DNA from 4 places in the Paraburkholderia caribensis genome. Region 3 is predicted to be linked to each of the others. Evidence: predicted binding sites of a transcription regulator. Region 3 holds the regulator's gene; each other region holds the start of a gene.
The links. Region 3 encodes HrcA, which represses chaperone genes, less so after heat shock. Its sites were predicted from a motif close to TTAGCACTCNNNNNNNNNGAGTGCTAA; they were not measured.

Region 1: the regulator HrcA is predicted to act here: its motif matches at 2,570-2,596, upstream of C2L66_RS12530 (co-chaperone GroES).
Region 2: the regulator HrcA is predicted to act here: its motif matches at 2,115-2,141, upstream of C2L66_RS25820 (co-chaperone GroES).
Region 4: the regulator HrcA is predicted to act here: its motif matches at 1,940-1,966, upstream of rpoH (RNA polymerase sigma factor RpoH).

The regions. Positions count from the first base shown of each region.
Region 1 covers NZ_CP026101.1:2,822,273-2,826,484, reverse strand. Annotated here, with positions in the region: gene C2L66_RS12545 (MFS transporter) at 1-64, shown strand, start outside; gene C2L66_RS12540 (hypothetical protein) at 501-1,643, shown strand; gene C2L66_RS12535 (hypothetical protein) at 1,737-1,946, opposite strand; gene C2L66_RS12530 (co-chaperone GroES) at 2,670-2,960, shown strand; gene groL (chaperonin GroEL) at 3,004-4,212, shown strand, end outside.
Region 2 covers NZ_CP026102.1:2,058,400-2,062,611, forward strand. Annotated here, with positions in the region: gene C2L66_RS25805 (ABC transporter permease) at 1-419, shown strand, start outside; partial or broken gene C2L66_RS41825 (nitroreductase family protein) at 487-621, shown strand; gene C2L66_RS41475 (acyl-CoA dehydrogenase family protein) at 616-1,899, opposite strand; gene C2L66_RS25820 (co-chaperone GroES) at 2,182-2,472, shown strand; gene groL (chaperonin GroEL) at 2,486-4,126, shown strand.
Region 3 covers NZ_CP026101.1:2,986,576-2,990,787, forward strand. Annotated here, with positions in the region: gene C2L66_RS41240 (hypothetical protein) at 1-155, shown strand, start outside; gene C2L66_RS13200 (RNA-binding S4 domain-containing protein) at 127-534, opposite strand; gene hemH (ferrochelatase) at 610-1,680, opposite strand; gene hrcA (heat-inducible transcriptional repressor HrcA) at 1,830-2,849, opposite strand; gene C2L66_RS13215 (NAD kinase) at 3,131-4,033, shown strand; gene recN (DNA repair protein RecN) at 4,121-4,212, shown strand, end outside.
Region 4 covers NZ_CP026101.1:382,257-386,468, reverse strand. Annotated here, with positions in the region: gene leuA (2-isopropylmalate synthase) at 1-551, shown strand, start outside; gene C2L66_RS01705 (nuclear transport factor 2 family protein) at 679-1,062, opposite strand; gene C2L66_RS01700 (acyloxyacyl hydrolase) at 1,108-1,671, opposite strand; gene rpoH (RNA polymerase sigma factor RpoH) at 2,021-2,956, shown strand; gene cydP (cytochrome oxidase putative small subunit CydP) at 3,270-3,542, shown strand; gene C2L66_RS01685 (cytochrome ubiquinol oxidase subunit I) at 3,532-4,212, shown strand, end outside.

The DNA of each region.
Region 1 (4,212 bases), 160 kb from region 3:
GAAAGAGAGCCATGTGGTCGTCGAGCCGATTCGCGCCGGCGTGCGGGTGGATAGTGGGGTTTGATGCGTTGACCTAGTTTCTGTTCTCACCCGGTGACGCGGACGCCGATACGTCGTTCTGTTGTCGATTGATCCGGCGTCTGCGCAGCATGGCGACCTTCTGTGACGGGAAGGCCGCCATGTTTTTTTTGGGGCAGCCGTTTTTCATTTGCCGGGTGCGATGGTTCTTCTGCAAAGCGTCTTGCGCCACATAGGGCGATGAAAAGTCCCGAGCAAGATTCGTCCTCTTCTATAAGTTCGTAACGTATGTGCGATAGCTAACACCGTCGCCCGATACGACATGCGATAAAGCACTCTGTTGCGCAGTTACCGGCCCTGCGGCCGGGCTGTCCGCTTTCCCGCGAAAGCGGATGGCGAGTTCCGCTCACTCTGTGGTCTGTCTTCAGTTCGACGCCGAGTCTGCCGAAATGGCATCGCGCACAATTGGTTGGGGTTCAAGCATGTCTGCCGAAACGACGCCCGCCTTGAGATTTCCGACGCCGTGCACCACGTGTGGCGGCGTGCTGTACCAGTATGTCAACTTCTGCCCCTACTGCGGCGTGAGTCGCCCGCTCGAGGCCGACCGGCCAAAGCGTGCACAGGCGCAATTGAGGGCTGTCCCCGCGCACACTCGCCGGGCACCCGCAGTCGTCGACGACCCGACGGAATGTGCTGCGCCGAACGTCGTGTGGCAAGGGGCAGGGGAGACGGAATTTTCGCCGGACGTGGTGCCCGCGTCGCTGCCACAAGCTGTGTATCGCTGGGTCGTTACGCGGGGCGCGATACCGCTGGCAGGCCTGGTTCTGCTCGGCGTGGTCGGCTATCTGTGGCTTGGGCACGGCCATACGCGCAACACCGAGGGCGGCGAACTGTCGGCAGGCGCGGACGCTCCGAGCAGCCCGATACCTCAGTACCTGCCGCCGTCGAAAGAGAGTGTGTCTTCGACGGACGTCAACGGCCAAGCCACCGTCGACAGGATCGCGCAGCCAGTCACATCTCGCGCGCCGGGCGGCGCGCAGTCGCATCGGACGATCTCCGATGCGTTGAGCGACGCAAGGGCAGGTTTCGCGCGAAACGATCTGACGCAGGCGAAAGCAGCCGTGGCGGACGCGCTGTTGCTGGCACCCGGCAACCCTGACGCATTGCGGATGCAACGCGACGTCAAGGATCGGGAAAACCAGCGGGACGTTGCGATAGGCGTGGCGAACAGCTGCGCAAACGACAAGATATGGAGTTGTGTATTCAAACTCTCCAACCAGGCGCTGGCGATCGATGCCGGCAGCGTGGAGGCTCAGGCTCTGCTTCAGCGGGCGGTTCTTTCGACAGGATGGAAGCCGCTAGGCGATAAAGCCGCACCCGCGCCGCGCAAACCGCCGCCCGTCGTTGTCAACAGTGCGCCGACGAGACTGCCGACGGGATTGCCGACGCTTCCACCCTTGCCGCCGGGCACGCCAACGGACAGCGCCGCCCGTCCGTCAGCGAACAATGCGGCGCCCGCCGCCTGGGTGGCGCCAGCCCGCGATGGCGGCGATGCGCAGACGAGCGCCATGCACGCCCCGGACGGGGGAAGCGGTTCGCCCGTTGCGTCGGTGACCACGAAGTGAGGGCGCGGGTGAACTGCGCGGCGCGGTAGGTCTGCTCGTCGCCGCCCGGCAAGTGCGAAACGGCCGCGACGCATAGACGCGGCGCAATCAATCCTATATTTCCCAATCGAACGGCTGCGCGGTCTGACTCTCGGCCGCCAGCCGCTGTCGGCCTTCCCGCGAGATCACGACGTGACTGGACGGCTCGATCGTCATCAGATCGGCCTTTTCGACGTGCGTGCTCGCTGCGCGGCTTTGCTTTCCTTCCCGCAGATACTCCAGGAAGGGCTGAAACTGACGGACGGCATGGATGGCGTTGGTCATCATTCAACCTTTAATGGCTGTATCCGGCTGTATCCGGCTGCATCCGGTTCCATCGGGAAACGGGGTTCCGAGCCGTATCGTGACGATGTCTGGCGTTCATATGACAGCCGAAAACGGACGCCCGCCTTTCGCGCCGTTTAATTCGGATATCTACGATTTCGGGTCGATCTTATCGATTGCGGTCCGATATACCTGTGCGTCATCGCACAGTATTCGGAAGCGGGATGCGGGGCTTTTCAGACACCGGCTTGTTGGCCGATTTGCACGGTCACGTTGCTTGCATCGGCGCGCCACCGGCGAACGGGACTCGCGGCGCAAAACGCAGGTCTTGGCTTCGACGTGTGGGGACGGGATCGGGCGGTGAGAATGCGTCAGGCCCCGAACGACGGGCGCTTACGGGATTTCACCTAGACGCCGCTATCTGGAGAGGAGTGCGGCATCCCGGAGCCTTTCCCGCCGTGCTCACAAGCTACTGCATATCAGTAAGTCATTGTTTGTAATGAGTTATTTTTGTCTTGCCGACCTTTTCGAAGTCGGCGGCGAACCGCGCCGACCGACGCATGGGCGATATCATTCTGTCTTCCTCCGTCTCTTCTTGAATTTGTAATCCCTCGTCCATATAATTAGCACTCACCGCACGAGAGTGCTAACAACTCCGCTGGTTGGCGGCGCCAGCCGGCATACCTCAGCGTTCTTCAGTCCCAATCAAGAGAGGATCTATCCATGAACCTTCGTCCTTTGCATGATCGCGTGATCGTCAAGCGTCTGGATCAGGAAACCAAGACCGCGTCGGGCATCGTGATCCCCGAAGCCGCAGCAGAAAAGCCGGATCAAGGCGAAATCCTGGCAGTCGGCCCGGGCAAGCGTGACGACAAGGGCGGCCTGATCGCGCTCGACGTCAAGGTCGGCGATCGCGTTCTGTTCGGCAAGTACGCAGGCCAGACCGTCAAGGTCGACGGCAACGAACTGCTGGTGATGCGCGAAGAAGACATCATGGCCGTTGTCAACAAGTAATCACTTGTCCCGGTTCATTCTCAAGAATTCAAGGAGTTAGAAGATGGCAGCTAAAGACGTCGTGTTCGGCGATTCCGCCCGTGCCAAGATGGTTGAAGGCGTGAATATTCTCGCCAACGCAGTGAAGGTCACGCTGGGTCCGAAGGGCCGTAACGTTGTTCTCGAACGCAGCTTCGGCGGCCCGACGGTCACCAAGGACGGTGTCTCGGTCGCGAAGGAAATCGAGCTGAAGGACAAGCTCCAGAACATGGGCGCGCAAATGGTCAAGGAAGTCGCTTCCAAGACCAGCGACAACGCCGGTGACGGTACGACGACGGCAACGGTTCTGGCCCAGTCGATCGTTCGCGAAGGCATGAAGTACGTCGCATCGGGCATGAACCCGATGGACCTGAAGCGCGGTATCGACCGTGCAGTCGCAGCAGCAATCGAAGAGCTGCGCAAGATCAGCAAGCCCTGCACGACCAACAAGGAAATCGCACAGGTTGGCGCGATTTCGGCGAACAGCGACACGTCGATCGGCGATCGCATCGCTGAAGCCATGGACAAGGTCGGCAAGGAAGGCGTCATCACCGTCGAAGACGGCAAGTCGCTGCAAGACGAGCTGGACGTTGTCGAAGGCATGCAATTCGACCGCGGCTACCTGTCGCCGTACTTCATCAACAATCCGGACAAGCAAGTCGCTGTCCTCGACAACCCGTTCGTGCTGCTGCACGACAAGAAGGTGTCGAACATCCGTGATCTGCTGCCGGTTCTGGAGCAAGTCGCGAAGGCTGGCCGTCCGCTGCTGATCATCGCTGAAGACGTCGAAGGCGAAGCACTGGCTACGCTGGTCGTCAACAACATCCGCGGCATCCTGAAGACGGTGGCTGTCAAGGCTCCGGGCTTCGGCGACCGTCGCAAGGCAATGCTGGAAGACATCGCGATCCTGACGGGTGGTCAGGTCATCGCTGAAGAAACCGGCCTGACGCTCGAAAAGGCAACGCTGAACGAACTGGGTCAAGCGAAGCGTATCGAAGTGGGCAAGGAAAACACGACGATCATCGACGGCGCTGGCGAAGCAGCAAGCATCGAAGCGCGCGTGAAGCAGGTTCGCACGCAAATCGAAGAAGCGACGTCGGACTACGACCGTGAAAAGCTGCAAGAGCGCGTGGCCAAGCTGGCTGGCGGCGTTGCAGTGATCAAGGTTGGCGCAGCGACCGAAGTCGAAATGAAGGAAAAGAAGGCACGTGTCGAAGACGCACTGCACGCAACG
Region 2 (4,212 bases), on a different replicon from region 3:
TCGGCGTCGGCGATCGTGCGGTGTATTTTCTGCTCGCGTTCGCCGCTGTGTGGCCGCTCGTGATGAGCACGGCGTCAGGCGTCGCACATCTGGACCGGCGCTGGATCCAGCTTGGCGAAAGCCTCGCCGCCACGCGCGCGGAAATGCTCTGGCATATCTATGTGCCGGGCGTCGCTGCACATGTGCTCACTGGCGTGCGACTCGCTATCGGCATCTTGTGGATCGTGCTGGTGCCTGCGGAAATGCTCGGCGTGAGCGCGGGACTCGGCTATCTGATTCTCGATACCCGCGACCGGCTCGCGTATTCGGAGCTGACGGCCGTCATCCTCGTAATCGGCGTGCTGGGTTTTCTGCTGGATCTCGCGGCGCGCGCCATTGCCGCGCGCCTGTCGAGTGATGTGGCGATGCGGGATCAGTAGATCCCTGTATCACGCCGACGCGTTGTTGACACGCAGTGAACCGGTCCGTCACGTCGGATGCGCCTGAGCCTCGCTGCTGACCTTCCTCGAAGCGGCGCGCCGGGCGCCCGCTTCGTATAACTCGCAACCGTGGCGCTTTGTGCATGCGCGTCGCGGCACGGCACGCGGGGACCGCTTTCCCGGCTTTCTCAGCGAGTTATCCGTTGACGGCAACCGCTTGACCGGCCGCTGCGCGCTCCAGTTCACTGCGCGAATGCGCGAGACTGAAGCGTTCGTTGGACGGCGTGCCGTTCAGATGATAGTTGCCCACGGCCGCTTCACGCTGGATCGCCGGGTTATGCGAAGCCAGCACGCGCGCATTGCGCCAGTGACGGTCCAGCCGTCGCGTTTCGCTGGTTGCCGAGGCGCCGCCCACTTCGAACACCAGCGTTGCCGCTTCCAGCACCTGTTCGATCACGATTTGCTGCGCCTGGTACGCCTCGATATCGAGCGCGATATACGTTTCCTTCGTTGCGTGTCCCGCGAGTCGCGCCTGATAGGCGCTTTCCAGCGAGCGCGCGACCGATGCCGTGATGCTCTCCGCCGAATACGCGAGACTGGCGAGGCGCCCGACTACGCGATGCACAAGCGGATTGTCACGCGGACTGGAGCGGCCAGGTACGCCGAAGGTTCGCGTGTGCCCCTGCGCAAAGGCCACGCCGTCACGCAGCACGGCCCGCGCAATGCCTGTCAGCGTCGCAAGATGGACAGTCTGATAGAACGCCGTCAATGAAGTATTGCGGCGCGGCTCCGACGCCTTGTAACGCACCAGCAGCTGATCGTCTGTCACATGCACCGACTCGAAGCGCGTCGTGCCGCTTGCCGTCAGACGCTGGCCAAATCCGTCCCAATCGTCGATGCGCGCGACACCCGGTGCGTCCGCGCGCACCACCACGCGCACGTCGTCGGTGCTGTCATGGGCGGCAACGTCGATCCAGTCCGCGTAGAGCGCGCCCGTGCTGTAGTACTTCTCGCCATTCAGCCACCAGCCATTGCCGCCCTTGTCCGCTACCAGTGTGACGGTGTTGTGCGTGCTGCCCGTACGTTCGGAGATCGCCGCACCAACGGTTTCGCCCGCCGCAATCTTCGGCAGCCAGCGCTCGCGCAGTGCTTCGTCGTCGCTTTCGAGCCGGCTTTCGATAAAGCCCGAATTCAGCCGCAAGATCTGCGGCAGATTCGAATCGGCCTCGCCGAGCCGCGTCAAAAGACGAAAGAATTGCGGCAGGCTCACGCCGCTGCCGCCATAACGCTTCGGCACGCGCAACGCGGTAAATCCCGCTTCCTTCAGCCAGCGCACGGCTTCGTAGGCGAGTTCCCGATTCTGCTCGCGCTCGATGCTGCCGGCGGCAATCCGCTCGAATACAGGCGCAAAGCGTGCGTCGAGTTCCGCATCGTCGGCGCCGCTGGCGGCGTCGTGCGGGGCGGCGGGAATCGTACTCATCGACAGTCTCCGGACAGGTTCACAGCCCTCCAGACTAAGCGCCGCCAACACGGCGCTGCAACCAACAAAAGCCGATAACGATATGCGCCAGACCGCGTAGCGCACCTTTGTGCCTATACGCCGCTACGTGCATTGCTAATCTCGCGCGGCCGGTTAAGTTTCTGCAAAACGATTATTGGAGCGTGCACAGCTCGCTTTTTATACTCGGCTCTCAGTCAGCACTCGCCGCATGAGAGTGCCAGCGAGAGTCCCATTTTTCATTTGCCTGGAAGGAAGGAACAGATGAGTTTGCGTCCGTTACATGATCGCGTGATCGTGAAGCGTCTCGATCAGGAAACCCGTACTGCATCGGGCATCGTGATTCCCGATAGCGCCGCCGAAAAGCCGGATCAGGGCGAAATCGTGGCCGTCGGGCCGGGCCGTCGCGGCGACGACGGCAAGCGTATCGAACCCGATCTGAAGGTCGGCGAACGCGTGCTGTTCGGCAAGTACTCGGGCCAGTCGGTGAAGGTCGACGGCGACGAACTGCTGGTGCTGCGCGAAGAAGATATCGTCGCGGTCGTTCAATCCTGAGGAGAATTCAATCATGGCAGCCAAAGAAGTCGCTTTCAGCGATCACGCACGCTCGAAACTGGTGGAAGGCGTCAACCTGCTCGCCAATGCCGTCAAGGTGACGCTCGGCCCGAAAGGCCGCAATGTCGTGCTCGAACGGAGTTTCGGCAGTCCCATCGTCACCAAGGACGGCGTGTCCGTGGCAAAAGAAATCGAGCTTGCGGACAAGTTGCAGAACATCGGCGCGCAACTCGTGAAGGAAGTCGCGTCGAAAACCAGCGATGCCGCAGGTGACGGCACGACGACGGCCACCGTGCTCGCGCAGGCCATCGTGCGCGAAGGCCAGAAGTACGTGGCGGCAGGACTCAATCCGCTCGATCTGAAACGCGGCATCGACAAGGCGGTGATCGCCGCCGTCGAAGAACTCGCGAAGATCAGCAAGCCGACCACCACCAGCAAGGAGATTGCACAGGTTGCGACCATCTCGGCAAACGGTGAAGAATCGATCGGTCAGCGCATTGCAGAAGCCATCGACCGCGTCGGCAAGGAAGGCGTGATCACCGTCGAAGACGGCAAGTCGCTGGCCGACGAACTCGACGTGGTCGAAGGCCTGCAATTCGATCGCGGCTATCTGTCGCCGTATTTCATCAACAATCAGGACCGCCAGCTCGCCGTGCTCGAAGAGCCGTTCATCCTGCTGCACGACAAGAAGGTCTCGAACATCCGCGATCTGCTGCCCGTGCTCGAACAGGTGGCGAAGTCGGGACGCCCGCTGCTGATCATCGCAGAAGACGTGGAAGGCGAAGCGCTCGCGACGCTGGTCGTGAACAACATTCGCGGCATCCTGAAGACAGTGGCCGTCAAGGCACCCGGCTTCGGCGACCGTCGCAAGGCACTGCTCGAAGACATCGCGATTCTGACGGGCGGCCAGGTGATCGCAGAAGAGACCGGCTTGACGCTCGAAAAAGCCACGCTCGCCGAACTGGGCCAGGCCAAGCGCATCGAGGTCGGCAAGGAGAACACCACGGTCATCGACGGCGCAGGTGAGAAAGTCAACATCGAGGCACGCGTGAAGCAGATTCGCGCGCAGATCGCCGAGGCAACGTCCGACTACGACCGCGAGAAGCTGCAGGAACGGGTGGCGAAGCTTGCGGGCGGCGTGGCCGTCATCAAGGTGGGCGGCGCGACCGAGATCGAAGTGAAAGAGAAGAAAGATCGCGTCGACGATGCGCTGCACGCTACGCGCGCGGCCGTCGAAGAAGGCATCGTGCCGGGCGGCGGCGTGGCGTTGATCCGCGTGAAGCAGGCGATCGCCGAGCTGAAGGGCGCGAATGCCGACCAGAATGCCGGCATCAACATCGTGCGCCGTGCGCTCGAAGAACCGCTGCGCCAGATCGTCGCGAATGCAGGCGAGGAAGCGAGCGTAATCGTCGCCAAGGTCGCGGAAGGTTCGGGCAACTACGGCTACAACGCGGCCACGGGTCAGTACGGCGATCTCGTCGAAACGGGTGTCGTCGATCCGACCAAGGTCACGCGTACCGCGCTGCAAAATGCGGCATCCGTGGCCAGCCTGCTGCTGACGACGGACGCCACCGTGCATGAAGCGCCCAAGGACGCAGCGCCCGCTGCTGCGCCGGGCGGTCCGGGCGCGGGTGGTCCTGGCTTCGACTTCTGACGCACGGTTGAGAGAGTGCGCTGACGCTGTGAAGCGTCAGCGCCAAAAACGCCGCGCGTATCGTGATGGCGCCGTCTTGCAACACG
Region 3 (4,212 bases):
TGACCTTCGCTATATCGGTGGTCGCATTGGTACTTATCGCAGGCACCACGACCATCTGCATGTCCGGCGTCGTCAACGAGCACACCACTGAATATGGTGGCGTTCATGCGACGATGGAACAGCTGTTCAACCCTCACGCGAAAATTTGTCGATGACGCGTCTGTCGCGCTTGGTCGGCCGCCCGTGCAATTCGGCGGCCGGCTCGCGATAGGTCTTGCGCCGCTCGTTTTCCTGCTGCCGCTTCTGCTTTCCCTCTTCGGTTTCCACGTAAAGCGTCTGCGCGACGCTCGCTGGTCCGCGCACGTCGCACACGCCGAGCACCTGGATCTGCCACACGATCCGTTCGATCTCGATCTCGACCAGATCGCCGACCCGCACATCCTTGGCCGGCTTCACACTTGCGCCGCCGATCCGCACCCGGCCTTTCTCGACGGCATCGGTTGCCAGCGAACGCGTCTTGAAGAAGCGCGCCGCCCACAACCATTTGTCGATGCGCAAGCGAGCGCCCGGTTCGGTGGAAATCTTGTAGTTCATCAGTCCTTCTTCAGGCGTTTCCAGACGCCATGAGCCGATACACGAATGCAGATTGCATGCCGGACGCGGAAAAGTTCAGGCAACAGACGCGCTTTGCGGCGCGCTCACCTGCACCGGCCAGCCTTGCAGGTGCTGCGCGACGATCTCGCCGAGCGCCGCGATCCACGCAGGCGATGCGTTCAGGCAAGGAATGGCGTGAAAAACTTTCCCGCCCGCGTGCACGAATTCGTCACGCACTTCCATGCCGATTTCCTCGATAGTCTCCAGGCAATCCGCCGTAAAGCCCGGACAGAACACGTCCGCGCGATGCACGCCCGCCGCGCCCAGTTCCTTGAGCGTCGGCGCCGTGTAGGGCTGTAGCCATTCGGCCTTACCGAAGCGCGACTGGAACGTCACGCGGCACTCCACAGTTGTGAGCCCGAGCGCGTGCATCAGCAACGACGCCGTCTGCTGACATTGCTCGTGATACGGATCGCCCAGGTCGAGCGTGCGCTTGGGTACGCCGTGGAAACTCAGTACCAGCTTGTCGCCCGCCGCGAAGTCCGGGCGGCCGTGTACATGCCAGTAATGGTTCACCTGCGCCGCGAGCGCCGAGATATAGGCGGGATGATCCGCGTACTGGCGCACGGTGCGGATCTCCGGCTGGTTGCGCATCCGCTTGAGCGCAGCGAATGCGTCGTCGAAAGCCGTGGCCGTGGTCGACGACGAATACTGCGGATACATCGGCATCAGCAGGATGCGTTCGGCGCCCGCCAGCTTCAGCTGGTTGAGCATGGCGGGAATGCCGGGCGTGCCGTAACGCATCGCATAGTCGACGATCACCGTGTAGTCGTTCACGTGCAGCAGATGCCGCAGCCCTTCGACCTGCTTTTCCGTATGCACGCGCAACGGCGAGCCTTCAGGCATCCAGACGGCGGCGTACTTCTTCGCCGAGGCGATGCCGCGAAACGGCAGGATCAGCAGCCGCAGGATGATTTGCCACACGAACGACGGGATCTCGACCACGCGCGGATCGGACAGAAACTGCGCGAGATAGCGCCGCACGGCGCGAGGCGTCGGCGCATCGGGCGTTCCGAGGTTGATCAGCAACACGGCGACACGATGTGCCGCAGCATTCTGCGAGGGCCGCTCGAGGTCGAAGCGCATAGGCAAGAAAAAGAGCCGTGCAGGCGCGCGGCACGTAATGAATCGGGAAGCCCATTATAGCGGGGCGGTCTGCCGCCGATACCTGGCCGTTCGGCCAATTGGCACGGCGAAAAACGCCGCGCATGATGAACACCATGCCGGACTCGGCGCTACCCCTGGCTGAGCGTCATCGAAAGCAGTCGCGCGGTGATGTCGACAATGGGAATCACGCGGTTGTAGGCCATGCGCGTCGGGCCGATCACGCCGAGCGTGCCGACAATCTTGCCGTTCACCTCGTACGGCGCGGTCACCACGCTCATTTCCTCGATCGGGACGAGGTTCGACTCGCCGCCAATGAAAATCTGCACGCCTTGCGCGTGGCTCGACACGTCGAGCAACTGAAGGAGACTCGTCTTTTGATCGAATACATCGAACAGCTTGCGCAGCCGCGCCATGTCCGACGAAAGGTCGGCCACTTCGAGCAGATTGCGCTCGCCGGAAATCAGCACGGTTTCGCCCGTATCCGTGACGTCCGTGCTCGCGGTGACGGCCGCGTGCATCAGCGTGGTCATGTCGCCGCGCAGTTCGTCGATTTCCTCGCGCAGACGCAGGCGCACCTCGTCGAACGACAGGCCCGCGAAGTGCGCGTTGATGTAATTGGAGGCTTCCGTGAGCTGCGACGGCGAGAAATCGCGCTGCGTCGCCATGATGCGGTTCTGCACGTCGCCTTCCGGCGTCACGATGATCAGCAGGATGCGCTTGTCGGACAGGCGCAGAAATTCGATCTGCTTGAACACATGGCTGCGGCGCGGCGTCAGGATCACGCCCGCGAACTGCGACAGGTTGGACAGCACGCTCGCGGCGGCCGCGACCACTTTCTGCGGCTCGCCCGGCTGCAGCGTGGTCTTCACTGCGCGCATCACGGCGTCTTCGTCGGCGGCCGACTCGACGGTGAGCATGGTGTCGACAAAAAGCCGGTAGCCGCGCGGCGTCGGAATGCGTCCCGCCGACGTATGCGGACTGATGACGAGCCCCAGTTCCTCGAGATCGGACATCACGTTGCGGATCGTCGCCGGGCTGAGTTCGAGCCCCGAGTACCGCGAAAGCGTGCGCGAGCCGACCGGCTGACCTTCGGCGATATACCGCTCGATCAGCGTTTTCAGAAGGGTTTGTGCTCGAGGATCTAGCATGGCGAAAAATTTTAGCGTAACCACCGGATGGCGGCGAGCGCGCGGCGGCACGAGGCGCGGCGGCTCGACAGCCTTGCGCGCCCTGCGCGGCACCCCGCCCACGCTGAAGCCACATCGCATGAGTCCGGACAGTCGTCACGTCTGTCATGAGGACTTCACCATTCTAACGATAATCCGGCGAAGGCTGGCCGGCATCGCGCGGCCGTCGCGCGTCAGCCCCCACGGGCGTGCCGCCGCGTTCCACGGTTCTTTTCAGGTCCCACCTATGGTGTAATGCCGGCATGCAAGCTAATAGCCAGTTCAAGACCGTCGCGCTCATCGGGCGCAGCAATACGCCGGGCATCGGGGAACCGCTGACCGCGCTCGCCGCGTGCATCGGCAAGCTCGGTCTCGACGTCGTGTTCGAGGCGGAAACCGCCCAGGAAATCGGCGTGACGCAATGGCCTGCGCTGCGTCCGGCGGAGATCGGCGCGCGCGCGGACGTTGCCATCGTGCTTGGCGGCGACGGCACGATGCTCGGCATCGGCCGCCAGCTGGCGCCATACCGGACGCCCCTGATCGGCATCAACCACGGGCGGCTCGGCTTCATCACCGACATCCCGTTCACCGACATGCGCGAGATTATCCCGCAGATGCTGTCGGGCACCTTCGAGCGCGAAGAGCGCACGCTGCTCGAATCGAGGATCATGCGCGACGGCCAGCCCATCTACCACGCGCTCGCATTCAACGACGTCGTCGTGAACCGCTCGGGCTTTTCGGGTATGGCGGAACTGCGCGTCTCCGTGGATGGCCGCTTCATGTACAACCAGCGCTCGGACGGGCTGATCGTCGCGACGCCGACGGGCTCGACGGCTTATGCGCTCTCGTCGCAAGGGCCGATTCTGCACCCGCAGCTGCAGGGCCTCGTGCTCGTGCCGATCGCTCCGCATGCGTTGTCGAACCGCCCTATCGTGATCCCGGACGACTCCAAGGTCAGCATCCAGATCATCTCGGGCCGCGACGTCAACGTGAACTTCGACATGCAGTCGTTCACCGCGCTGGAACTGAACGACACGATCGACGTGCGCCGCTCGCGCCATACCGTGCCTTTCCTGCATCCTGTCGGCTACAGCTATTACGCGACGCTGCGCAAGAAGCTGCACTGGAACGAATATCCGTCGCACGAAGACGATCCACGCGACTGAATATCTGCCAGCGCGGCCTGCTGCAAGTCCGAGCGTAACGAAAACACACCACACCAACTCACGCCAGCCACGCCACACAGACGAGCCATGCTCCGCCACCTCTCGATACGCGACTTCGTCATCGTCGCCGCGCTCGACCTTGAATTCGACAGCGGCTTCACAGTCTTTTCCGGCGAAAC
Region 4 (4,212 bases), 1.1 Mb from region 3:
GCTACGACGCCGTGATCCGCGTGAACAGCCAGTCCGGCAAGGGCGGCGCGACGTATCTGGTCGAGCGCGGCATGGGCTTCGCGCTGCCGCGGCGCGTGCAGATCGAATTCAGCCACGCGGTGCAAAAGGTGGCGGATCAATCCGGCGAGGAAGTGACGGGCGACGCGATCTGCGCGCTCTTTGCCCGCGAATACTTCGAGGCCGACGGCCCGGCGCAGCGCGTCAACGGATCGACGGTGCGCTGGAACAAGCGCGAGATTGCCGTGCCCGCGACGGCAGCGGCGAGCATCGACGGCCACGAGGCGTATGCGAAGGCGGTCGCGCAGGAAATGGCGGTGGTGGCGAAACACGCCATTGAAATCACGTCGTTCGAGGCGGCGCGCACCACGGACGGCCGCACGGTCGTGTTCGTCGCGAGCCGCGTGGGCGACCAGCCCATGCGTCATGGCATCGGCGTAGCGGAGGACGAAATGACGGCCGTCGTCGATGCCGTCGTCAGCGGCGTCAATCGTGCGGGTTGGGCGACTGTCGACCGGCGGGTCGCGGCGTAACGTCAAGTAACGTAACGGCATCCGAAAACGGCAGAGGCGCAAACGCCGGCGACTCAAGCGTCGCCAGCGCGCACGGACCGCTCACGAGGCGGCCTCCGTCAGGTGAAGAGTGATGGCGCGATCCGCGTCACTCGATTGCGCAACGCGTCGCCTGCCAGGCGATCAGCTGCCATTTGCCGTCTTCCTGCGCCTGAATCGCCATGTAGGCGATCGGAAAGAGCAGCGCGCCGCTATTCGCTTCCATCTCGATCAGCGCGCGCCCCGTGACAACGCAAGTCTCGCGTCCGACAGGCAGCACGTCCTGCGACTGCACCTCGATCTGGCGATAGCGCCGGCGCCCGGCCGTGATGGCGTCGATGAACTGCTGCTTCGACTCGCGCTTGCCGTTCGTGTGGACGTAGATGACGTTGTCCGACAGCAGCGCGTCGAGCTGCTGTCCGTTTCCTTCCACCATCGCGCGAAATCGATCGCGCTCGAGCCCGCGAATCGCTTCGATCACTTTTGCCGGCATCGCGTTCGCCCCTATCGACGACCGCGCCGACAACGGCAGCGGTCGTCAGAAGTTGTACTGCACGTAAATCTGCTGGAAATTTATACCAGGATTCGGCTCTTTGATACTTGCATTGGAGACGTGCTGAAAGCGGTAGCCAAACTGGTACTGCTGATGCTCGCCGAATTGTGCGCCGACACCCACCATATCGGCGAACTGGAAGGCGGTGCTGAGCGTGTAATTCGACGAGATGCGCGGATGCGTCAAAAGCCGCACACCGACGCCCGCCTCGATGAACGGGCGGAAATAACCCGCGCTCTTGATGAACCGCACTACGGGCGTCACGCCGAATTCGCCGATGTCCTCGTGAACGTTGCCTTCGTCCGTATGCCACCACGCGGCGTGCGCCTCGCCGAGCAGCGCGAAATGCCAGCCGCCGATTTCCCACCACGTCAGATTGGGGTCCCAGACGAAGCCAAGGTCGAGTTTTCGAACGTGGTGATCGGCGACACCGCCCGCAATCTGAATGCCGAACTGGTCCGCCGAGGCGAGACTCGATACGCCGAAAAGCGCTGCCACGACGACACATTTCGGTGCCACATTAAACGAGCGCTTGTTCTTTTTTTCCATCGTGCGTCCACCGGATGCGAGGTTTAGCAGGGACATCGTGCAGCGACATTCTAGAGATAGAAGCAACTATCGGACCCTTTAATAACAACCGAAAGCCGCAAATCACTGCTTCTGTTTGCGAAAAAATCTTACAGACGATTGCAAAATCCTGCTGCAGCCGACGAATGCTAAGCGGTCGGTGCCAAACCCGCAGATGAGGTACTATGCTATTGAATGTGTATTTTCGATAGGAGAGAGGGAACTCTCATGCCCCTACGGCTTCTAAGTATTAGCACTCGGGAAATGAGAGTGCTAACATCCATCGTGGTCCGCTTTGGCGGACATTTGTCTGAATAAAGGAGTTTGCTACGTGAGCAACACACTGACCCTTCCGAGTACTCTGAGCCCGTCGTCGGCTAAGGCCGCTCCGGCAGGTGCACTGGCGCTCTCGCACGCTTCGCTTCTGCCCGGCCAGCTGGGCAACATCGACGCCTACATCCAGGCCGTAAACCGGATTCCGATGCTGACGCCGGCAGAAGAGCGCCAGTACGCCACCGAATACCGCGAGCAAAACAATCTTGGCTCCGCTCGCAAGCTCGTCCTGTCGCACCTGCGGCTGGTCGTGTCGATCGCGCGAAATTACCTCGGATATGGTCTGCCGCACGCCGACCTGATCCAGGAAGGCAACATCGGCCTGATGAAAGCCGTGAAGCGCTTCGACCCGACGCAGAACGTGCGCCTCGTGTCCTATGCAATGCATTGGATCAAGGCCGAAATCCATGAGTACATCCTGCGCAACTGGCGCATGGTGAAAGTGGCGACGACCAAGGCGCAACGCAAGCTGTTCTTCAACCTGCGCAGCCACAAGCAAGGGTTGCAGTCGTTCACGCCGGACGAGATCGAGGGCCTGGCGAAAGAGCTGAATGTGAAGCGCGAAGAAGTGTCCGAGATGGAAACGCGTCTGTCGGGTGGCGATATCGCGCTCGAAGGCCAGGTCGAAGACGGCGAAGAAGCATTCGCCCCGATCGCCTATCTGGCCGACTCGCACAGCGAGCCGACAGCCGTGCTGGCCGCGCGTCAGCGTGACCGTCTGCATAGCGACGGCATCGCGAGCGCGCTGGAATCGCTCGATCCGCGCAGCCGCCGCATCATTGAAGCACGCTGGCTGCAGGTGGAAGACGACGGTTCGGGCGGCTCGACGCTGCACGAACTGGCCGACGAGTTCGGCGTATCGGCCGAACGGATTCGCCAGATCGAAGCAAGCGCGATGAAGAAAATGCGCACGGCGCTGGCCGAGTACGCGTAACCTCAGAGAAGCAGCGGTGCGCGCCGGTCCTCCGGCCGCACCGTCTCGAAACAGAGCCCTGCTCTTCGCAAGAAGGCGGGGCTTTTTCTTGTGCGTCGTCAAATATTGCGTCGATCCGCATCAATGTCGAGACATTGTCTTGACCTCGCTCAGAACGTGAATTATCAGTGATAGAAACGGACCACCTCGCGACACGATGACGCGGGCCCGTCCGTCGTCCCATTCCTACAATGGTTGTGCATGCGTCAGTGCCGCGAGTGATGCGCACTGTGTCCTGCCGGGTCAACCGGCGCGATGTCGTTGCCCATAAAACATGACCATTACGCTAGATCACAGGAATGCCGCCCGCCGCACATTCGCCAGCCGCATCGTCGCGTGGGCTCGCGGTCCGACATTCGCCCGCGACATCCTGATCGTGCTCGCGATCAAATTCGCGCTTCTTTTCGCGCTCAAATTCGCGTTCTTCAATCATCCGCAGGCGCAGAACATGTCGCTGCCGCCTGCCCAGGTCGCCCAGGCGCTGCTGTCGGTGCCGGCGTCCGCCTCACCGCCGCCTTCGACTCAAGGTGACAACCATGCCCGCTAGCGACGTCGTCGATCTCTCCCGTCTGCAATTCGCCGTCACGGCGCTCTATCACTTCCTGTTCGTGCCGCTGACGCTCGGCCTGTCGTGGCTGCTCGTCATCATGGAAAGCGTCTACGTGATGACGGGCAAGCCGATCTACAAGGACATGACGCAGTTCTGGGGCAAGCTGTTCGGCATCAACTTCGCGATGGGCGTCACCACGGGTCTCACGCTGGAGTTCCAGTTCGGCACCAACTGGTCGTACTACTCGCATTACGTCGGCGATATTTTCGGCGTGCCGCTCGCCGTCGAAGGGCTGATGGCGTTCTTTCTCGAATCGACCTTTGTCGGGCTGTTCTTCTTCGGCTGGAACCGGCTGTCGCGCATCCAGCATCTGATGGTCACGTTTCTGGTCGCGCTCGGCTCGAACCTGTCCGCGCTGTGGATCCTGATCGCCAACGGCTGGATGAACAACCCGGTCGGCGCGGAGTTCAACTACGAAACGATGCGCATGGAACTGTCGAGCCTGTTCGCCGTGATATTCAATCCCGTCGCGCAGGTGAAGTTCGTGCATACGGTGTCGGCGGGCTATGTGACGGCGTCGATGTTCGTGCTCGGGTTGTCGTCGTGGTATCTGCTCAAGCGCCGCGACATCGACTTCGCACTGCGCTCGTTCGCCGTCGCGGCTGGC